3 regions of the Marinomonas sp. ef1 genome follow, and region 2 is predicted to be linked to each of the others. Evidence: predicted binding sites of a transcription regulator. Region 2 holds the regulator's gene; each other region holds the start of a gene.

Region 1 (7,175 bases), on a different contig from region 2:
AATAACATATTCCATTGGTGTATAACCCACGGCTTTACTAAAGCGCTGAAAAAAGCTGGAACGAGACAATGAGGCTTCTTTGGCTAATTGATCAATCGTCCATGCCTTACTCACATCTTGATGGATTTTTCGAATTGCTATTGCAAGTCGCTCATCGGCTAAACCGACTAACAAACCAGGAACTTCTGGTGTGTCCATCTTCGTTCTAAAAGCTTCAATCAGCAGAATCTCTAATAATCTAGCCAATACAGAATCACGGCCGGGGCGTTGCGCCAAAGATTCCTCAATAACAAGCTCGACCAGCGTGGTGAGCCTTTTCGCTTCGCGGAGGTGAACAAGTTTCGGAAGAAGCGATACTAGTATTTTTGAATCAGGCGCCTCAAATTGACAATGGCCAATAAGTAAATGCGCATTCAACTCTTGCTCTGCTTCACCTACAAAATAGGTGCTAGCAGCCGTTTTAATGGGCACGGTATCGGCTTCGTCCAGTGCTGGAGCATGGCTGCTAGCTACCGTAAAAGCATGAGCTTCTGGAACAAGGACAAAATCGCCAGCGGTTAGATAAATCGGTTCATCGCCTTTTAATGTGAACTCGCAATTTCCCTCTAGCACGACACAATAGAAAGGATTACCGATTTCTTCGCGTCTAATACGCCACATGCCTGCGGCGTGGACTACCTTAGAAAAAGCGGCTTTTGGCTGCAATAGAGTCACAATACTCGAAAGAGGATCTATCATTTAAATACTATTGGTAATGTAATGTGGATTTTTCATTATATATTGTACATTCGCCTTTAGGTAGAGTTAGCACCTCAATTGCTTAAGGAGCTTTTATGAATAATCTCGTTACCGAATCTAAGAATATCCCAGAGTCTAATCGACAACTTACCCTGTCTATTAGCCCAATTACCCTAACGGTAGAAGGCCGTGAAACACCACTTGAACTTCGTATTACCCTGCCAGTAAGTGGCGATAATATTCCAATTATCTTACTTTCTCATGGTCATGGGCCATCGTCGTACCTGCCTTCTAAAGATGGTTACGCCCCGTTGGTAAACTATTACGCTGAGCAAGGATTTGCCGTTATTCAACCTACCCATGCAAGCTCAAGAGTGGGTGGTCTCGATAATACTCACCCAGATGCGCCACTTTTTCTCAATGAAAGAGTGATTGAAATGAAAACCATTTTGGACAATTTGGCGCAAATTGAGCGCGATATAGTCAGTCTTTCTGGCCGATTAGATAAGGAACGCATTGCGATCGTGGGGCATTCTGCAGGGGCGATGACAGCGGCTATGTTAATGGGCATGACGCTACCACATATACGCAGCGTATTAGATCAGCGTATCAAAGCCGGAGTCCTATTAGCGGCAGTGGGCAAAGGGGGAGATGATTTAATTGAATCAGCAAGAGAAAGGTTCCCTGAAATTAATCCAAATTATTCATCAATGACCACAAAAAACTTAGTGGTGTATGGTGATCAAGATCTTAGCACCCACTTCACAACCCGAGATGCAGACTGGCATGCGGATCCGTACTATATTGCGCCGGGTAGCGATTTTTTGTTGTCATTAATTGGAGGAAAACATGGGTTAGGTGGCATTGCTGGTTATGATGCAAAAGAAACCGATGACGAAGATCCTGATCGTCTCGCCATTACCCAAAAAATGACATCAGCGTATTTAAAATCTGCTTTATATGAGGGTGACAATGCATGGGAACAAGCTTGTGAAGCTCTGCAAGCTTTTGCCAGTAAACACGCTTATGTAGAAAGTAAAGACTGAGCACTTTGAAATTTAAAGATGTTTAAGGCTCCGTTAGCCTAAAAACTAGTTTTGAGTCAGATAAAAATCCCGTTTGATTTTATATTTCGAAACGGGATTTTTGTGTGTTGCAAATAGTACCAATCAGTAAATGGTACGAAGTGAATTAAATGTTCGACACCACTTTTAGCATATCTAGAAACGCATCCACCGATTCCACCGCTGCCGATTCGTGCATGGTGTGGTAGCCTATGGTTGGAATTTGAATTGTGGTGCCATCTACCAAGCCATTTGATGCGGCGATAATGCGACCAAGTTCAGTACTACCTAGCGAGCTTGGCGGCAATCCTTGCTCAGCACGTTTCGCGTTTTCGTTTTCCACGTAACGGTTTTTATACAAATAACTGATGTTGTTTTTTACGCACAGTTCTTCAAGAAGTTGTGTACTGTCTTTATTGAACGTGGCGTTGGCGTCTTTTTCCCTAAGTACCAGAAGCTGTTCATTGGCGGCATCGACATTTGGAAAAGGGCTGGTATCAACCACAAACAAGCGGTTAGTTGAGCCACCAAAGCGACGGAACCACTCAAGCAAATAGCGCCAGCTTTTTCCTGCTTCTTCTTGGGCAGTAAAAAAGGCCGTACCTTTAAAACCATGATCAAAAAGATGCACCAAGGCCGCCGCTGAAATCACGTTATCAAGCTGGCCTTCTAAGCGATTGTCAACGATGTGTAATTGGTCTTTAAACGCAATGGGTGTACCAGCAACCACACCTTCTAACCCTTCGGTTTCGAAAATTAAGTTGTTACGGAATTCACAAACGTAAGAGCTTTTTATTGTGCCTTTACCACGGTAAACCCCAGACCAAGGCTCGTAGGCGTAGATCTCTTCATGGTTGAAACGCTCTGTGACCTTGGTCATCAACTCTTCAGAAACCGAGTTGTTTAATAAATCGGTGCGGTTTGCTGATACAAACGCTGCGTATTGGAATTCATTCGGGCCCGTACACACCAAGCCGTGACGATCTATATGCGCCGAAAACATGGTGCTAAACGGATCACTGCCTTGGGCAACTAACAAACCTTCGTACCAAGTGACTTTTGCCCCTCGCTCTTCCAGTTCGCGTTGTAACACGCGGAAAAATGAATGCTCTGCGCCAACCACACTGGGCGCGCGAATAAGCAGTTTGAGCAGATCGATAAAGTCATCACTAGGCATGCAAATAGGTTCCAAAAAAGGGGTAAGTCGAAGCTTGTTTATAAACTGAATCGGCTGATTTACATAATGTTTTTGTGTAAATAGTGCTAAGTCGTTTTCTTAAAACAAAAATAATGTCGTGTTCGTGTAAAACATCCGCTACTCTTTAATAAAAATTGAATTGAGATACTTAAGGAAGAAGTAAATGTTATTTGGTAACAATAAATTATTGACCCGAATTACTGAATTGGAAAAAGAACTTGTTTCCTTTCAAGAGACTCAAGCCGATCTTAGACAGGAAATGCTGTATTTCGCTATGACATCAGACGGAAAAATAGTCGATGCAAACTCGCTTTTCATAAAGTCCTGTGGATTTGAGAAAGCAGAATTAAAAGGCAAAAATATTAAAGACTTGATACTTAAAAAGTCTTTAGAAAAAGAGCATTGCCAAAAAATGTTGTCTGCGATTAGCGAGAAAAAGCACTGGCATGGCGCTTTACAGCTAGAGACCAAGAAAGGTCAAGAAGCATGGTATCGTTCGATTATCCAGCCAAGAAAACAAGCAGAAGATGGGCGCGTGATATTAGAAGTTTACTCGGCTGAGCTTACGCGAACGATTTCTCAGTCTAAAGAAGTTGAAGACATGTTAGCTGCATTGAACCGCTCGTCTGCAGTGATCGAATTTAGTCTAGATGGCATCATCTTAAATGCTAACGACAACTTCCTTAAAAGTATGGGGTATTCAAAAAGCCAAATTATTGGTAAACATCACAAAATGTTTTGTGATTCGAAAGAAGTTGAGTCTTCAAAATATCAGGATTTTTGGCGTCAACTTAGGTCGGGTAAATTTGTTTCTGAACGTTTCAAACGTTTTGATAGCCATGGAAATGCGGTGTGGTTGGAAGCTTCATATAACCCAATACACGATGAAAGTGGCGAGTTATATAAAGTTGTTAAATTCGCGACGGTTATTACCGAGCAAATGAATCGAGAGTTCGCTATTTCGGAAACCTCTGAGATCGCCTATGACATCTCCAAGAAAAGTGATGCGGACGCTATTACAGGTAAAAAAGTCATCGAGTCGACGATTCAGACCATGGATGAACTTTCAGTGCAAATGAGCAGTGCTAGCAAAGGAATAATTGAACTCAATACTCAGTCATTAAAAGTGGCTGCTTTGGTAGAAAGTATTCGCGGTATTGCAGATCAGACCAACTTGCTTGCTCTGAACGCTGCAATAGAAGCGGCGCGAGCAGGCGAGCAAGGCCGAGGCTTCGCTGTAGTGGCTGATGAAGTTAGACAACTTGCTTCTAGAACAAGCTCGGCCACCGAAGAAATTATCAAGGTGGTTGGGGAAAATAAAAACCTCACCGAAAAAGCTGTATCTCTTATTGAAGAAAGCATGGATAAAGCTCATAAGGCATTAGACCTTTCTACCGAAGCGGGTAATGTGATGAATGATATTCAGATCGGTGCAAGACAAGTCGTTGATGCGGTGGGCCAATTTAACAACAAACTATAGTTGTTCTCGAAACAAAGACTCGACATTCAAATTCCCTAAGAGTTTTGCTCTTAGGGAATTCTGCGTTAAGCAGACTACTTAAGTTACTAAAACAACGCCATCTGATCGCCTTCCTTTGGTGGAACGGCAAAATGGCGGCAATCGAGATAGCTCAGTCTGTTTTCATCCAATCCATATTTGCGTCGCGCTACGTGAAAGCGTTGGTTAATCAAATCTGCAAAGATGCCTTCACCTGTCATGCGCTTGCCAAATTGACTGTTGTAGAGCTTGCCACCGCGCATATCCATAATGCGCTGCAAAACATGCTCAGCTCGATCTGGATAATGCTGGTGGAGCCAATCCGAAAACAAAGGCGCAACCTCGTGAGGCAAACGCAGCATTATGTAGTTAATGGATTGCGCGCCAACCTCAGAGCAAGCAGCGACGATTTCTTCTAGCTCGTTATCGTTGATAAAAGGAATCACCGGTGCAACCAAAACCGAAACCGGAATTCCAGCTTCGCGTAAGGTTTTAATCACGTGCAAACGTGTTTTTCCAGACGCTGTTCTGGGTTCCAAAATACGCTTTAAATCGTTATTGAGCGTCGTCACACTGATCGCTACATGAATAAGCTTTTTTGCTGCCATTTGAGTGAGTAAATCTATATCTCTGAGTATCAAGGTGCTTTTGGTTATTAGCGAGATTGGCTGATGATGCGCCAAGGCGATTTCCAATAATTGACGAGTGATCTTGAGCTGTTTTTCAATCGGCTGATAAGCATCGGTATTAATACCTAATGCAATGGGTTCACAATGATAGTTTGGGTGCGCCAGTTCTTCTTCAAACAAAAATGCCGCATTGGTTTTGGCAACCAGCTTGGTCTCAAAATCCAACCCTGGCGACAAATCTAAATACGCATGAGTAGGGCGAGCAAAGCAATATACACAGCCATGCTCGCAGCCTTTATAAGGATTTACCGACATGCGAAAAGGAATATCAGGAGACGAATTGCGACTAATAATGCTTTTGGCGCGTTCATGACGAACTTCCGTCTTGGGTGAAGAGGTTTCCAATAAGGCAATGGCTTCGTCGTTTTCATCTACTTCAACCAGCGTAATAGCAAAGCGCCCCGCCATATTATTGGCTGTGCCGCGCCCCTTGATAGGATTATTGAAAGGAGATTTTTCGCCTTTTTGATCGCTGTTATAGATAAAAGAAGTAGACATAAAACACCTAAAATACTGTATGTATAAACAGTATTTTGGTTGTTAGATTTCAATAAAGCAAGCTTGTTATTGTAGGTTTTTAAGTTTGCTCGCGTAGTGTGTTGAGATCTGCTTATTGATAGGTACACTCGATTGAATGATCGATGGATTTCTAGGAGAGCTGCGTGTTGTTTCAAAACAATCATTTACCAAATAGTGTTGTGGCTTACGCACAAGATTATGAACATGGTAAATTTGAGCCTTATCATGCTCATAACTGCGCACAGCTGATTCACACGTTAAGCGGTGTGATACGTGTGGAGACTCGTTTTGGTAGTTGGGTGATTCCTCCAAATCGGGGAATGTGGATTCCTGCAGGAATTGAACACAGCCTCCATATGACAGGATTGGTAAAAGTTAGAACGCTGTTTATTGATCCTCTTGCTCGGGCCGATTTGCCCCATGATTGCTCTGTCATTGACGTATCCATGCTGTTAAAGGCACTTATTGTTGAAGCGTTAGAGCTTCCTAACGAAATTGTTTCAGGAGGTCGTGATGAGCGAATTATTGAATTGATTTTGGACGAATTACGTCGTTTGTCGAGCGTGTCTTTCTATGTGCCATTGCCAACCTCCGACTCTTTGGTCTCTTTGTGTGAGCATGTCAGTCAGCGTATTGCTCATGATTGGACAAATGCCGATGGTGCTCATATTTTGGGCATAAGCGAGCGCTCTGTTACTCGAAAGTTTCAGCAAGAAATGTCGCTAACATTTGCAGAATGGCTGCGGCGGAAGCGTTTACTTTTGGCTCTGGAGTATCTTGCCAGCGGCAAAAGCGTTTTAGATACTGCGATTATGATTGGTTACGATAGTCCTAGTGCTTTTAGTGCGATGTTTAAAAGTCGAGTCGGCGTTTCACCGACTGACTATTTACTGCAATCTCAATAGACGTAATGAAAGTTACCGTCTCGCTAAGCTTCTTTGTATAAAGGATGGCAAGCGTTGATTAGTGCTTGTAGCGAGGCCTTGGTCGAATCTTCATCAATGGCAACGCCAAAACTTGGTGTAACCTGATCGGACTCAATTTGAACATAGCTCACCGCTTTGCTTTTCGTCTGTTGTCCTAAGGTGTGTTCATGAAAGTCACTGATGTTTATCTGCCAGTTAAAACGCTTTCTTAGCGCATCAAGCATGGCGGACAACAATCCTTTGCCTTCGCCAACCAGTTGCCATGTTTTTTCCTGGTAGCGTAAGGTAGCGCGAATTTCCTGTAATCCGTTTGAGCTATGGCTGCGATAATCCATTAATTTCATTTGGCCTTTGTCATCTGGGTTCAGCCTGTAGGATTCTCTGAATAAACGCCAAACATCGGCTAGAGGCATTTCGTGACCAGTTTGATCCGTATGATTTTTGACTTTTTTGCTAAAGTCTATTTGTAGTTTGCGTGGTAAAAACAGTCCGTGATTTTCCTGTAATAACCAAGCGGCACCGCTTTTGCCAGATTGGCTATTT
Region 2 (7,175 bases):
GCTCAATGCGCTGAACTACTTGTTCGAATGATTTAGAAGGAATTGACACAAAAACAGTATCACTATCTCGTATTGCCTGTTCTAAATTACTGGTCGCCAGTAGTTCTCGATGCAATGGCGCATTGGGTAAATAACGACTATTCAGACCTGTCAAATTAATCTCTTCAACCTGTTCTTCATTACGCATCCACTGACTAACTTGATGACCATTTTTAGCCATGATATTGGCCAAGGCTGTGCCAAAACTACCACCACCTAATACACACACAGAATGCTTCATAATGACTGTTTCTCTTTAAAAAATATCGTCTAACTATATAAAAACGAACAATACTAAGACGAACAACTAACTTCTAATGACCTACCCCACTCTGGCGCTCTTTGCGCGAGCACATCCGACTCTGGATGCTCATCAAATGGAGTAATGAGTACGTTCAATAAACGGCGGAAGGGTAAATAGTCACCTCGTTCTGCTGCAAGAATTGCATCATGAGCTAAATAATTTCTCAGCAGGAACTTCGGATTCACTGCCAGCATAGAAGCACTCACTTTAGGCCATGCTAGATCATTTTTCATTCGTGCAAGCTCATAGCGTTCAAGCCAAGTAGACAGCCTTTCTCTATCAACCACTTCATCAAGCAAAAGCGTAAAGCCTCCCTGTTCAAAATGGCTCAATAAACGGAAAAACACTGAGTAGTCTATTTTTTCTGCGGCCAATATTGTAAATAGCTCAGGTAATAACTCATGCATATCTTGCACAGAGTTTAAGCCCATTTTACTCATCATTAATGAATCATAGTGAGTCTGTAGCTCTAGCTCATAGCACTGCAAGATAGCGATAAGCTGATCCCGTTCAAGGAGCTTTGAAAAGCATCGCATCAAACAATTGAGATTCCACAAACCGACCCCTGGTTGCCGCGAGAACGCATAACGACCTTCATGATCTGAATGATTGCAAACCCAATCTGGCTCATAATCCTCCATAAAACCATATGGACCATAATCGATCGTTTCACCGGTAAAAGAAAAGTTATCTGTGTTCATTACACCATGCTGAAAACCGATCGATTGCCATTTGGCAATCATTCTAGCTGTACGTTTGACAACTGCGATTAACATGCTTTCTAACGGCGACTCTGTCGCCAAGCAGTCAGGGTAATAATGCGTAAGGCAATATTCAATCAGCTGATCCAATTCCGCTTGCTTACCTTGATAAAAAAAGTATTCGAAATGACCAAAGCGGATATGACCTTGCGCAACCCTAAGCAGCATAGCTCCTGCTTCTGGCGTTTCTCGGTAAACAGCCTCTCGACTATCATAAAGTGCCAAAGCGCGGGAAGAAGGCACTGACAGAGCTGTCATGGCCTCACTCGCCAAATACTCACGAATGCAAGAACGCAATACAGCACGGCCATCACCACGACGAGAATAAGGCGTCGGCCCAGCACCTTTCATATGCAAATCATATAAAAGACCATCCTGACCACGAACCTCACCCAGTAGCACACCGCGCCCATCACCTAATTGAGGTGAAAAACCACCAAACTGATGACCTGCGTAAACCATACTTAGGCTAGAAGGCAGAGCTTCTTCTCCACTTAAGATGCGTTTGGTTTCGGTAGATTTAATATCAATAGACAGAAGAGTAGCGAGCGATTGGTTAAATTCAACCAATCGCTGCTCAAAAAGTGGCTGGACAAGGGTTTTCGAAGAAAACGCCTCACCCAAACTTGCAAAATGGTGTTCTAAAATCATCTTATCTCACTTAAAAACTAAGCGATATTTATAGAGATGTATCAACCATGTACTCACAGCGGATGCTCTCACCAACGACCCTTTCGATCTCAGGAATCATAAAAGCATCATCTTCACTGGCAAAACTCACAGATTTACCGGTTTCACCACCACGACCAGTTCGGCCGATACGATGTACATAATCTTCAGGATCTTCTGGTAACGAATAGTTTACAACTAACTCTACGTTATCCACGTGAATACCACGACCAGCAACATCTGTTGCCACAAGCACTTGGATGATGCCTTCTTTGAAGTTCGCCAGAGTTTTTACACGTTTATCTTGCGCAACTTCGCCTGATAATATAGCGCAATTAATATTGGCTTTGCGTAAGCGCTCATAAAGGTCGCGTGTTTCATCACGACGGTTAGCAAAAATAATAGTTCGTTGACCGCCATTTTTTTCGATCAATTGCTGTAAAACAGGCCATTTTTGATCCGCTTCAACAGTATAAATCACTTGATCAATATTTTGATTTGTCGCTTCTTTTGGAACAACAGATACTTCTTTAGGGAAGTAAGTCCACTGCTGTGCCAGTGCTTGAATATCTTTCGGGAAGGTCGCACTAAACAACATGGTTTGTCTTGCTTCTTTATGCGGCGTCATGCGAATAATACTTTTCACATCAGGGATAAAACCCATAGACAACATGCGGTCAGCTTCATCTAACACCAAGCATTCCACTTTACCCAATTGCACTTTGCGGCTACGAGCAAAATCCAACAAACGACCAGGCGTGGCAACCAAAATATCAACATTTTCAGTTTCTAGTGCGATCTTTTGTTTTTCATAACTCAAGCCACCCACCAAAGTTACGACGTTCAAATGACAATTCGTTGTCAGTTTTACAGCTTCATCAGCTATTTGTATCGCCAATTCACGAGTTGGTGCGATAATCAAACCTCGCGCAAAATTATTCGCTCTTTTTTCTTCAAGAGGGTAATCAAGAAAGTCACTGATCATCGCGATGAGGAAAGCAGCTGTTTTACCAGTACCTGTTTGTGCTTGACCAATAATGTCATAACCCAACAAAGTCATTGGTAAGGTTTCAGCTTGGATTTCACTACAATATTCAAAACCCATTTCAGCAATAGACTTAATGACGCGATCAGGAAGATTTAAATCATGGAAGCGCATCTTGCCTTCAACTTCAGCAACCGGAAAATCTTCTATGGACCAAATTTTAGAGTTTGCATTCCCTGCAGGTTTTGTTTCATTGCTTGATTGCGGTGCATCCGCTTGGACGCTTGCAGGGCTATCATCGTTACTTCTTGGACCCTTATTTGGGCGACGTGTACGTTTTGGTTTTGCTGTGGTTTCTGATGGTGCTTCTTGAGTTTGGTTTTCCATATTGGAATCTATACGCTTCTATTGTGTTTTGAGGTTAATAATCTGTGCAAGGAGTGTACCTAATTGGTAAAGCTTTATCACCCCTTGCTTACGCTTTGTTGAAGCAAGCTACTGATACTTATACGGTGGTAAGCTATTAATTAATTGCTTACCATAACGTTTAGTTCTCAGACGCTTGTCTAAAATATGTATTTCACCTGAGTCTTTTTCGCTTCTTAATAGTCGCCCTGTTGCCTGCACTAAGCGCAAAGAGGCATCTGGTATGGTAATTTCCATGAAGGGGTTGCCACCACGTTTTTGAATCCATTCTGCTAGCGTTGCTTCGACTGGATCATCTGGCACCGCAAAAGGAATTTTAGCAATGTACACACAGGTCAAATAATCACCTGGTAAATCTACACCTTCGGCAAAGCTGGCTAAGCCAAGCAATAAACTGCCTTTCCCTTCATCAATGCGAGATTTATGCGAATCCAAAATAACGCGTTTAGATTGCTCACCTTGCATCAAGAGTATTTCTTGTAATCCTGCAGACACAGACTGAGCCACTTCCTCCATCTGACGACGGGAAGAAAACAATACTAAACTGCCCTTTTCTGTGTTCACATGCTTATCTAAATAAGCAACAATTTCGGCGGTATGTTGCTCTACTCTATTCGGCTCATGCTCCATATCTGGAACGACCAAAAGCCCATTTTCTTGGAAATTAAATGGGCTAATAACGCGCAAATACTCACTCTCACGAGGAACGCCTGATCGCATATTAAAACGATGAAATTGATTAAGCGCCGTTAACGTAGCTGATGTCACTACCGCACCGAAACATTTATCCCACAACTGCTGCTTTAATGTGTTTGCGGCAAGAATCGGAGAACCGCCCAGTTCAATATCTTGCTCCATCCCTTGACCAGATAAAACTAGCCAGCGTGCATTAGGCGGATAGTTTTGATCATCAACTGTAGAATACAAACGCCAAAGCCCAATACATTGCTCTAAGCGACCAAGAATGACACCTAAAATAGGCTGCCAAGTTTCTGCAGTTTCAGGTGTTACACCCATCCCTTCATTTTGTTTAGTCTTTTTACATTCGTCTTGGATGCTTTCAATGTTGTTAAACAACTTTTGATAAGACGTCTGTAAACTGTATGCCAGCTGGCGTAATTCATCTGGAATTTGGCCAAACTCGAAACGGTGCTGATTATTTTCTTGATCCAACCCCAAACCCTGAATATAAGGCGCTAACCCCTGCTGGGCATATTGGATAAAGTTCACAATACTTTGTATTTGCTGTGGGATTTTTAGTAGCAGCTGACCTGTTACACTGACATCGTCTGTTAACTCTTGCTTCAAGTTAACCAGATTTTTTTCTAATTGGCGTAACCAAGTAATACTTTGCTGCAAACGAACTTCATGACGAAAGTGCCCTATCGCTTTATCAGGAAGATGATGACCCTCATCAAAAACATAGATGGTTTCTTTTGGCGGGGTAAGAATCACGCCACCACCCAATGACAAATCGGCCAATACCAAATCATGGTTGGCAACAATCACATCAGCCACTTCGATTTCAGCACGCGCTTTAAAAAACGGGCAGGCGGAATAATTAGCACAATTACGGTTAGTGCATTGCTGATGATCTGTGGTTAAGCGACGCCAATCTTGATCACGAACAATACCAGCCCAATTGTCTTTATCACCATCCCAGTCACCTTTTTGCAAAGCAGCATCCATCTCTTGATAAAGAACAGTATTAATATCATCGGAATGAAGGTGCTGCTCGAAAAGTCCAGCGAACATATCGTCCATTGCTTGCTCTTCTGAGCTCAAGAAGCCCTCAAGATTATTCAAGCACAAATAACGTCCTCGCCCTTTAGCAAGCGTGTACTTAAAAGTCAGCTCCGTATGTTCAAGCAAATCAGGCAACTCTTTATGCAAAATCTGCTCTTGAAGCGCAACCGTAGCAGTAGAAATAATTAATTTAAGACCACGAGCTTTCGCGATAGGAATAGCCGCAAGGCAATATGACAAAGTTTTACCCGTGCCTGTTCCTGCCTCAATTACGGCAACATGCTTTTCTTCAAGGCGCTCGCCTTCCGAGTCTTGTTTAATGTTACCCAAAGTTCGAGCGATCGCACCAATCATCTGGCGCTGTCCAGCCCTTGGTTTATGGGACTTCGCATCCAAAGATGCTCGGTATGCAAGTTGAATCTGTTTTTTTAGTTCGTCTGAAAGCATTTATATCATTGAGTATAGTTAGGAATGCTGTATATAATAACAGTAACTGTATAAACAACCAGATAACCTATGATTAAATTAACCAAAAGACAATCTGACGTACTAGAAACCATTCGCGAATTTATTAGTGAAACAGGTTTTCCACCAACCAGAGCAGAAATAGCACGCCGGCTTGGGTTTAAATCTCCTAACGCTGCTGAAGAGCACCTAAAAGCCTTGAGTAAAAAAGGTGCAATAGAGATGCTTTCTGGCGCGTCAAGGGGAATACGCTTAGTTGATCGTGCATCAAATGATGACCCCACAAACAACCTTGGCTTACCTGTCATAGGCAAAGTTGCTGCAGGTTACCCTATTTTAGCCCAAGAAAACATTGCTTCTCATGTAAACATCCCAGCAAATATGTTCTCCCCACAAGCCGATTATTTCTTATCTGTCTCAGGTACCAGCATGAAAGACATCGGAATAATGGAAGGCGACTTATTAGCAGTGCATAAAACAACTACTGTGCGTAACGGCCAAATTGTCGTTGCTCGCATTGGTGACGAAGTAACAGTTAAACGTTTCGAACAAAAAGGCAGTATTGTTCGACTTATTCCTGAGAACGAAGAGTTCAATGACATCATTGTCGACCTTGAAAGCGAAGAGTTCGCCATTGAAGGCTTATCAGTTGGTGTGATTCGCCAAGGACTTTAAGTAGCCGCTACCTCATCAACACCATACCAATAAAAAAGCGAAGCATATGCTTCGCTTTTTTATGTAAACCTACGCCTCACACCAACAACACAGACTTAATGCAGAATCTTAGGACGAAAATCTTCGTCATCAAGATATTCCGAATCTTCGTCAAAAAACGAATCATCTGAATAAACAAAATCAATTCCTGCATGGAACATGCATTTTGCCAATTCAAAATAACGATCCTTTAAATAAGATCGAGTATCATCTGATATCTGCAATGTTGCTAGTGGAACGGTTTCCTCACCATCTTCACTGGCTGGACGCAGCACAATATCGCCATTATCCAGCTCAACAATTTCTAGGTAGGATTCTTTCATATTCAATACTCTGATGACTCTTCTCTAAAACGTAACACCAATTCGACCAACTTGGCCAAATAAAAACTCACGGACGCGCCAGCGTCACTTCCACGGCCAATTAGACTATCACTTTGCACTACTGACGACATAGAGGTACGACATTCAAACTGAACCAAATATGCCTGGTTCAATTGAAAGCACCAAGAATCAGTACGTGACAACAAATCAGCGAGCTCCGCCAGCACAGGAACAACAATCTGCTTATCTTCTGACTCAGCTAATAGTTTAGCAACATCCAGAGATCCAGATAACGAATACGCTGCATTCACTTCTTTTAGCAGACCATTAAGAGCACTTCTTAACTGAAAAATAGCCGAGCTTTCCAGCCCGACCCTTAGCCACGCTTCATCACTATCTTGGCTTTGCTTAATAAAGCGTCTTGCCGTGTCTAGTTTTTGATTGGTTAAGCTAGCTAAACTGGCACCACTCATTTTTTCTTACCTTCCTCAATCACCCATTTAGAGCCGACATAAAATGCTTTCCAGCCTGTTGGCTTACCTTCCTCTTCCGTCATGACATATTGCTCTTTCGTCTTGCGGCTATATCGAATAATGGCTGGGCGACCTTCAGAATCTTTTTTAGGCGCTTTTGCAAAAAAGTGATATTTAGGATCTATTTGATCCATATATGGAAGCAATTCTTCAACCAATGGGGCACGAGTTTCACGCTTGCGTGGGAACTGACTTGCCGCCAAGAACAAG
Region 3 (7,175 bases), on a different contig from region 2:
CTTACTGAACAAGAAAGGCAGCATGTCTTTCTCGAATAAGAAGGCTGGGCCAACAGAGAAAAATGCCATTACAGCAGTAACAACACCCAACACTTTAAAAATAGACAATACGGTTTGAGTTTTACTTGTACGCCAGTTACCCGAAATAAAAGGATAAGCACCACCGGCTAAGACTACCAAAATAGCGTAAACCTCGGCCATTTGACCGTAATCATTTCTAAGCCACGACACAATATGATCAAGCGGGATCGTTTCTTTTCCACCAATACTGATCGGAATGAAAAAGACAAAAATACCAATACAACTATAAGCAATGAGTTTAAGAAGAGACAACGGAGACACAACTCCGGACTTTGAATCTGTAGCATTCATATGAGGACTTCCTATGAGAACGTTATTAATCACAAGATAAATAGCAACATATATACCAACATGTATATACATATTAAAATATCGCAATAAAGCCTATTCACTTGAGATTAAGATAAGTTTGTTTTTATTTTTCAACGCTAACAGAGCAAATATCGCACAGAATAAGCGCAACATAAAGACTTATGCGCTATTTTGAGTCATATCAATCCAAAATAGATAGGCGTACTTATAGGAAAAAGAAATTTGAATAAGAGTAACCAAAGAAAGGTTGTCTATACATAGCATGAAAATTGCGCAACCAATATAGTTTTATCCTAACGCCATATCAGAACTCTTATAGACGAGTTGAACTACCCTTCTTTTCAACCAGTTCGTCATACTTCACCAGTAAATTTTTAGCTTGATACTGGCTCACATCCGGGGCTTTTACATCATTTGCAACAATATATTGAATCAAATCCACTGCGTTCTTTGCTTCTTGCGGTATGTTGTTTAGATCACTTTGATAAAGGTATTGTTTTTCGTTCCGGTCCTTTTCGTTGTGGTGCTTCCCGTTCTGATATTTGCCGAACAGCTCTGGGTAAACCTGCCGATTTGGTAACACTGGCACACAACCAAGAGTAACCGCCTCTAGTACCGCAAGACCTTGGAATTCATGTAAAGCGGTAGAGAGCACAATGCCTGATGATGAAAGAAAGCGCAGATAATCCGCTCGACTTGGTGCGAAACCGAACTGGCTAATACGATGGGAAAATTGGGCTTGAATCTGATTAAATTCTTTTGGCGTGGAACGAAATTGCTCGCCTAAAATGGCAATTTCGTAATCTAGTTTGCGATGTTCTAATTCTTCTAAAATAGCCAGCAGTCGATCTGGCCCTTTGTCGAATTCCCAACGTGCCGACCAAACTAACTTTATTCGCCCTGGTTGTGATTTCGAGTTCGTGCTTTCTTCTGCCGAAACCAAAGCCTCCATAGAAACAAGCATATCCAAAGGTACAGGAAGAACTTGAGATTTTGCTTCAGCGCCATTTAACCAATCTGGTGAGACATAATCAGGCAGTTTTTTTAACAAGGCGCGAGCACCAGCAAAGAACGAGGCTTTGTTAAATTGGCTGTTAAATACACACAAATCAGCCGCCAAGGCACTGTACAAAGTAACCATTTGCATTTCGATAAGACCTTGCTGTTTATCACTCGCAGGATAGGCAAATTGGTTTTCATGGAAATACAGCAACCAAGGTAGGTTTTGCAAATCAGGGCAAAAGGCTTTTAGACCAACACAATCCGTCATTGACGTGGCAATAACCAAGTCATAAGGCTTTTCCAGTATCGGCTTAAATTTCGGGTCAAAAGCAAAACTCATGGCATTACCACGAATCCGCCATGCAAAATGCCGAGCAGGCAAAGACAAATAACTCCAATCATGCTGACTTAAACCATTCATCAAGGTATTTGCCCAAGCTTTATGGCTGCTGGCTTCGTAGGCACTGATCAATAAAATTCGCACGGGTTCTTTCTACTCGTTGGTTAAATTTGGCTTTTGTCTATATTTGGGAACTTTTGGGTCTATTTGAGAGCTTTGTGGCTGGCTCATCATGATTGGGTCGAATATCATGTAGGAAAATTACAAATCACTTTAAGGAAAACCATGATCATTCAACGTCACGATCAAGATATTAACACGCCAACAGGCACTATGCGCTGCACCGTTTATCGTCCTCAGGCCGAAGGGCGCTTTCCTTGTATCTTTTTTTATTCTGAAATTTTCCAACAAACCGCACCGATTGCACGCTCTGCAGCCATAATGGCTGGCCATGGTTTTGTAGTTATTGTGCCAGAAGTGCTTCATGAACTTAATCCAATCGGCACAGTATTAGGCTATGACGATGAAGGCAAAGACAAAGGCAACGCAGACAAATTCACTAAAACACTAGAAGCTCATGACAGCGATACTGTAGCTATGCTCGAATATTTCGAACAGCAAGATTATTGCACTGGTCAATTTGGTTCCATGGGCGTTTGCTTGGGCGGTCATTTGGCTTATCGTGCAGCCTTAAACCCTCGTATTCAAGCATCTTTCTGCTTGTACGCTACTGATATTCATTCGAATACCATTCCTTGCGACGAAGGCAATGATTCTTTTACTCGCACGAAAGAAATTCAAGGGGAATTGACGATGGTATGGGGCAAACAAGATCCCCATGTATCAACAGAAGGACGTCAGAAGATTTATCAGCAATTGATCGATACTGACCGCCTATTCACTTGGCATGAATTCAACGGACAGCATGCTTTCATGCGCGACGGAGGCGATCGTTACGATCCAGCTCTCGCCTTAGAATGCTACAACAAAGCGGTGGCTTTGTTTCAACGTACTTTGCATAAAGCCTAGCTAAAAAAGCAAATCAATCGACCGAAACGAGGTGAGCTTATTGCTCGCCTCGCCACATTGGCGTCATTGCGCATTCGCCTAGCTCACCAGAGATCCACATTTCGCCATCTTGAATAGTGACGTTCAATTGCATAGATCGAGTACAGATCTTCGCCAACGCCTCAACTTGAGATTCGCGGAACTGCAAGACTCGCATGTTATCAAAACGACTATTTTTGCCTTTGTTTTGTTCCCACCAAATATCGGACTTATCGTTATAATTAACGACGATCACTTTCTGAGCTCGACCACAAGCTTTACGTAAACGCTTCTCGTCAGGCTGACCCAACTCTACCCAAAGCAGAATTTCGTCTGAGTAATTTTTCTGCCAAAGATCTGGTTCGTCTTCAGTACTAATGCCTTTGCTGAAACTTAATTGCTCGCCGCCTTCTTTCTCGTCAGCCAATAAAGCAAACGCCGCTAAACGCACCATCATGCGTTCTTCAGTTTCAGAAGGATGTAATGCCAAGGTCAATTCATAACTTTGGTAATGGTTTCGATCCATATCGGACACTTGAACCGATGCTTTATAAATTGTTGCTTTCGTCGCCATGGGGTCACTTACTACATTATTAACTACAAAAAAGGACAAGAAAATCGCGACGAATTGTACAGCAAAAAACACCGACAATACCGCTACAAACAAACTGTTTTTTTCACATCATGAAGGCATTGGTAATGTAAAAAAAATAAAAGATATATCAATATAAATGATTGACATAAGTCACAAAAAAAGGCTCAATAAAAAAGCTCGAAAAAGAGCAAAAATTACACAATGCATAACGCAACCAATAGAACACAAAGTTAAGGAGAAGCAAGATGACTACATATACGCTAAATCATTCTACTTCCCCTTTGGCTATTCGCATTAATAATCGAGTACGTAAAACTTTGTCCACGCGTTCAATGCCTGTGTAATACACCATTGACCGCGGAATTTACGCGGTCACCTCTGTAAGAAATCACCCCGTAAGTTCCGCCAAAACTATTATTTTGGAGAAAACTTATGAGTATCATCGCCCTATTCAACGCCGCTAAAGAATATTTTGAAGCTCGTCGCACCAACCAATTGTTTCGTCAGCTTGATGACCATTACTTAAAAGATATTGGTTTCTACCGCGATAACGGACACATTCGTCCATTAGCTGGTAACAAAGACTTAGAAAGTGATCTGAAAGGAAAAGCTCAAATACCACCAGGAGAACAACCGAGCGACGGATGACCAGACCGTCACCTTAGATGGCTCTAAGGTGACGGTAAAACACTAGGCCGGATGGCCACGACGCCTTTCATTATTAAGTAGTGAAAGGCGTTTTTTATTAACTAACATTATCTATTAGGCATAGAACTACTAGACATAGAACTATTAGAAGTAGAACTATTAGAAGTAGAACTAATAGATAGAGCTATCAAAAACGAAGTTATTCACCACGCTCTAATTGACGCACCACACTCGTTACAACACCAAATACTTCTAAACTAGATACTTCATTTTCAACAACTGGCGTAACTTTTTTTGCAGCGTAAGCTTTGTTCTTAGGACGAAGCAGCACGTCTGGTTTTAGTTCCAACGTCATTACCGCCATCTTTCCATGTTCAAATGCAATCACAATGTCTCCATGACGCGCAGTTAATGATCGGTCCACAACCAGTACATCACCTGTTTGAATATCTTCTCTTTCCATCGGCTCACCTTGAGCACGCACAAAAAAAGTTGCTGTAGGATTAGGAATACACAAAGCATTCAGATCCACAGACTTGTCTTCAGGCTGCTTACTGAGATCCGAAGGTTTCACTGGCTCAGAATAAAGTGGAATTCGAACACTGTTTGCCGCAATGAAAGCAGCCGACTCAGAAGTACCAAGATAAGAAACGCGCATAGTAAAAACACCCAAACTGTATATTCGTACAGTATGTTTTAAAGCACGCGAATAAACTAGCAAATTTTTGTAAAGACGAGAGATTAATCTCCTATAACAAACATCAAACTAGAGCTCATGATCCCTAAGCAAATCACTTTCACTGACCTCCCCTGCCGTAGCCAACGAGATACGCCGTATGTATTTCGCAGGTGAACGCTTATGGATATGTAACCAATTCCAGACATGCGCTTGTTTAACTCCTAAAATTTGCGCGAGTGCAGTTTGGCTTCCTACAATTTCGACTGCTTTTGCAATGGCTGACATATAACCTCCTTAACAACCTTTACTGTATTTGATGACAGTTTTTATTGTTTGTCAAATACAGATAAAGTTGTAATTATTCGCTTATGACTATTGCAGAACGCGTTAAACAAAAAAGAACAGACCTAAGACTGACCCAAGCCGAGTTAGCGAAGCTCGTTGGCATATCCCAACAGTCGCTGCAAAAAATTGAAGACGGCAGAACACAAAATCCACGTAGGCTACTCAATTTAGCTAAGGCATTACATTGTGATGCAGAATGGTTATTACTGGGAACAGCCAGTGAAGTAAGAGAAAGTGCTTCTAGCTACACCAATAACAACAGCTCTTCACAATCCTTAAAAACTAATTTAAGACCTATAATTACAACGCAACAAGCAGCTCAATGGCCGAATATTGCTGAATTAGACGAAAGAAAATTTGACTGGATAGAAACACCAGAATCCACATCGAAATCAGCATTTTGGCTAAATGTCATAGGAGACAGTATGATGTCACCTTCTGGCGCAAGCGTTCCCGAAGGTTACCTAATTCTGGTTGAACCTAGCTTAACAGCCAAGAATGGTGATTTGATCATCGCAAAAGTAGCAGACAGCAAAGACGTGACATTTAAAAAATTAGTCATCGACGCTGGCCGAACTTATCTAACACCACTCAACCCGAACTATAGACCAATTGAAGTCCCCAATGACCTAACAGTCATAGGTGTTGTCACCCAAGCCCGAATCTTGTTTTAGACCATTTACAACCCCCCTGCTTCATACTAACGTAACGTTTGGCCTATTAAACAAGAAAAGCACCTTAAGCTGTTGACACATTAACAACATAAATTGTATTTTAAAAGTGTCGACAACAACCAAAGGATAGGAATTATGCTAGTCATTACTCGACACCCCGGTGAAACCATTAATATCGGCGATGATACGGAAGTCACTGTATTAGGAGTACAAGGCACTCAAGTTCGCATCGGCATCAAAGCCCCGCAAAAAATAAGCGTTCATCGTGAAGAAATTTACAAACGTATTCAAGCAGAAAAACTACTGGAAACTTACAGCGAACAGTTCAAAGAAAACCAACCTGCTTAGCAATTTTATTTACTGAGAAGCTTAAATGCTCAATAAAGATCCAAATAAAAGCAACAAATACAAAAGAGCCCCAATGTCGTCTTCCAACTATTCGGAGTCACTTCACATTAGGGCTCTTTTGGCTATTCTAATAAGCCTACGCTGTTAGACAAGAACATTATCAACATCATAAGTACCACCAAACAGCTCGAATATCTTACCATTCAAGTCATCCTTGCTTAGGATAAATAAAACCGATTTAGCAACATCAGCACGCGGAATCGCCATTTCCTCTCTGCTATTTGGTCTTTTTATAGTGATTTTCCCTTGGCCTTCATCATTCGTTAATGGGCCAGGACGAACAATAGTAAAAGGTACACCTGACGCCATCAAATATTGATCTGCCATATGTTTAGCAACCAAATAAGGCTTGATATCTGACTCTATTGCCTCAGGATCATCAGCACCAATACTGCTCACCATAATAAACTGCTTAACATTGGCTGCTTTTGCATAATCCACGGCTTTCTTAGCTGCCCATAAATCAATCAACAAGGTCTTATCAGCACCTGTTGAACCACCAGAGCCAGCAGCAAAAATCACATTATCAATACCATCAAAAGCCTGACTAAAGTCACCCTCTAAATCCGCTTCCATGATCTCAAGCTCGCCGCCCTTAATGTGATCCAGCTTACTTTTGTTACGCACCAGAGCACGAACAGGCTCACCGGTTTCTGCCAGCGTCTTCGTGACCAACTGACCGATTTGACCACTTGCGCCAATAATTAGTGTCTTATTCATAACTTGCCTCCTTTAACGTTTTAAGGAGCGAAACGCGTAAACAAACGCGTAAACAAACGCGTAAACAAACGCGTAAACAAACGCGTATCACTTCTAAAGTCTTACTACCACTATAAGGACATGAGACAAGGATAAAACCCCATAAGCACAGTTTGCATATTTAATGGATATTAGATGTTTATTCTTGGGAAAAAATGGAGCTGGGGGAAAGCGAGGTTCTGTTGATCCATTTTTTGCCTCATCGGCTTTTGACCCTATCGTGCCATCGCGGCCCAACCGCCGTCGCTTACCTAACCTGAACTTCACTAAATTAAAAAACTAGAT

Evidence for each region. The regulator LexA, encoded in region 2, represses DNA repair genes until DNA is damaged. The targets are predictions, from matches to a motif close to TACTGTNTANNTANACAGTA.
Region 1: a site for LexA is predicted at 5,699-5,718, ahead of CCS02_RS10920 (PA0069 family radical SAM protein). Genes of this name have one in related genera too.
Region 3: a site for LexA is predicted at 4,698-4,717, ahead of CCS02_RS17465 (S24 family peptidase). Genes of this name have one in related genera too.

Annotation. Positions count from the first base shown of each region.
Region 1 is NZ_NHTT01000006.1:272,987-280,161, reverse strand. It holds gene CCS02_RS10940 (AraC family transcriptional regulator) at 1-738, opposite strand, end outside; gene CCS02_RS10935 (alpha/beta hydrolase family protein) at 834-1,784, shown strand; gene CCS02_RS10930 (peptidase M42) at 1,930-2,979, opposite strand; partial or broken gene CCS02_RS22545 (PAS domain-containing protein) at 3,164-3,940, shown strand; gene CCS02_RS22540 (methyl-accepting chemotaxis protein) at 3,941-4,480, shown strand; gene CCS02_RS10920 (PA0069 family radical SAM protein) at 4,567-5,685, opposite strand; gene CCS02_RS10915 (AraC family transcriptional regulator) at 5,850-6,611, shown strand; gene leuA (2-isopropylmalate synthase) at 6,635-7,175, opposite strand, start outside.
Region 2 is NZ_NHTT01000002.1:303,758-310,932, reverse strand. It holds gene CCS02_RS03850 (NAD(P)H-dependent glycerol-3-phosphate dehydrogenase) at 1-280, opposite strand, end outside; gene CCS02_RS03845 (protein adenylyltransferase SelO) at 334-1,755, opposite strand; gene CCS02_RS03840 (DEAD/DEAH box helicase) at 1,784-3,145, opposite strand; gene dinG (ATP-dependent DNA helicase DinG) at 3,254-5,377, opposite strand; gene lexA (transcriptional repressor LexA) at 5,447-6,070, shown strand; gene CCS02_RS03825 (hypothetical protein) at 6,166-6,432, opposite strand; gene CCS02_RS03820 (DUF6586 family protein) at 6,435-6,905, opposite strand; gene topA (type I DNA topoisomerase) at 6,902-7,175, opposite strand, start outside.
Region 3 is NZ_NHTT01000013.1:104,947-112,121, reverse strand. It holds gene CCS02_RS17490 (YjiH family protein) at 1-372, opposite strand, end outside; gene CCS02_RS17485 (tRNA-queuosine alpha-mannosyltransferase domain-containing protein) at 707-1,879, opposite strand; gene CCS02_RS17480 (dienelactone hydrolase family protein) at 2,021-2,764, shown strand; gene CCS02_RS17475 (YaeQ family protein) at 2,802-3,356, opposite strand; gene CCS02_RS17470 (hypothetical protein) at 3,810-4,025, shown strand; gene CCS02_RS17465 (S24 family peptidase) at 4,225-4,683, opposite strand; gene CCS02_RS17460 (helix-turn-helix domain-containing protein) at 4,792-4,989, opposite strand; gene CCS02_RS17455 (LexA family protein) at 5,073-5,723, shown strand; gene csrA (carbon storage regulator CsrA) at 5,859-6,071, shown strand; gene CCS02_RS17445 (SDR family oxidoreductase) at 6,216-6,851, opposite strand.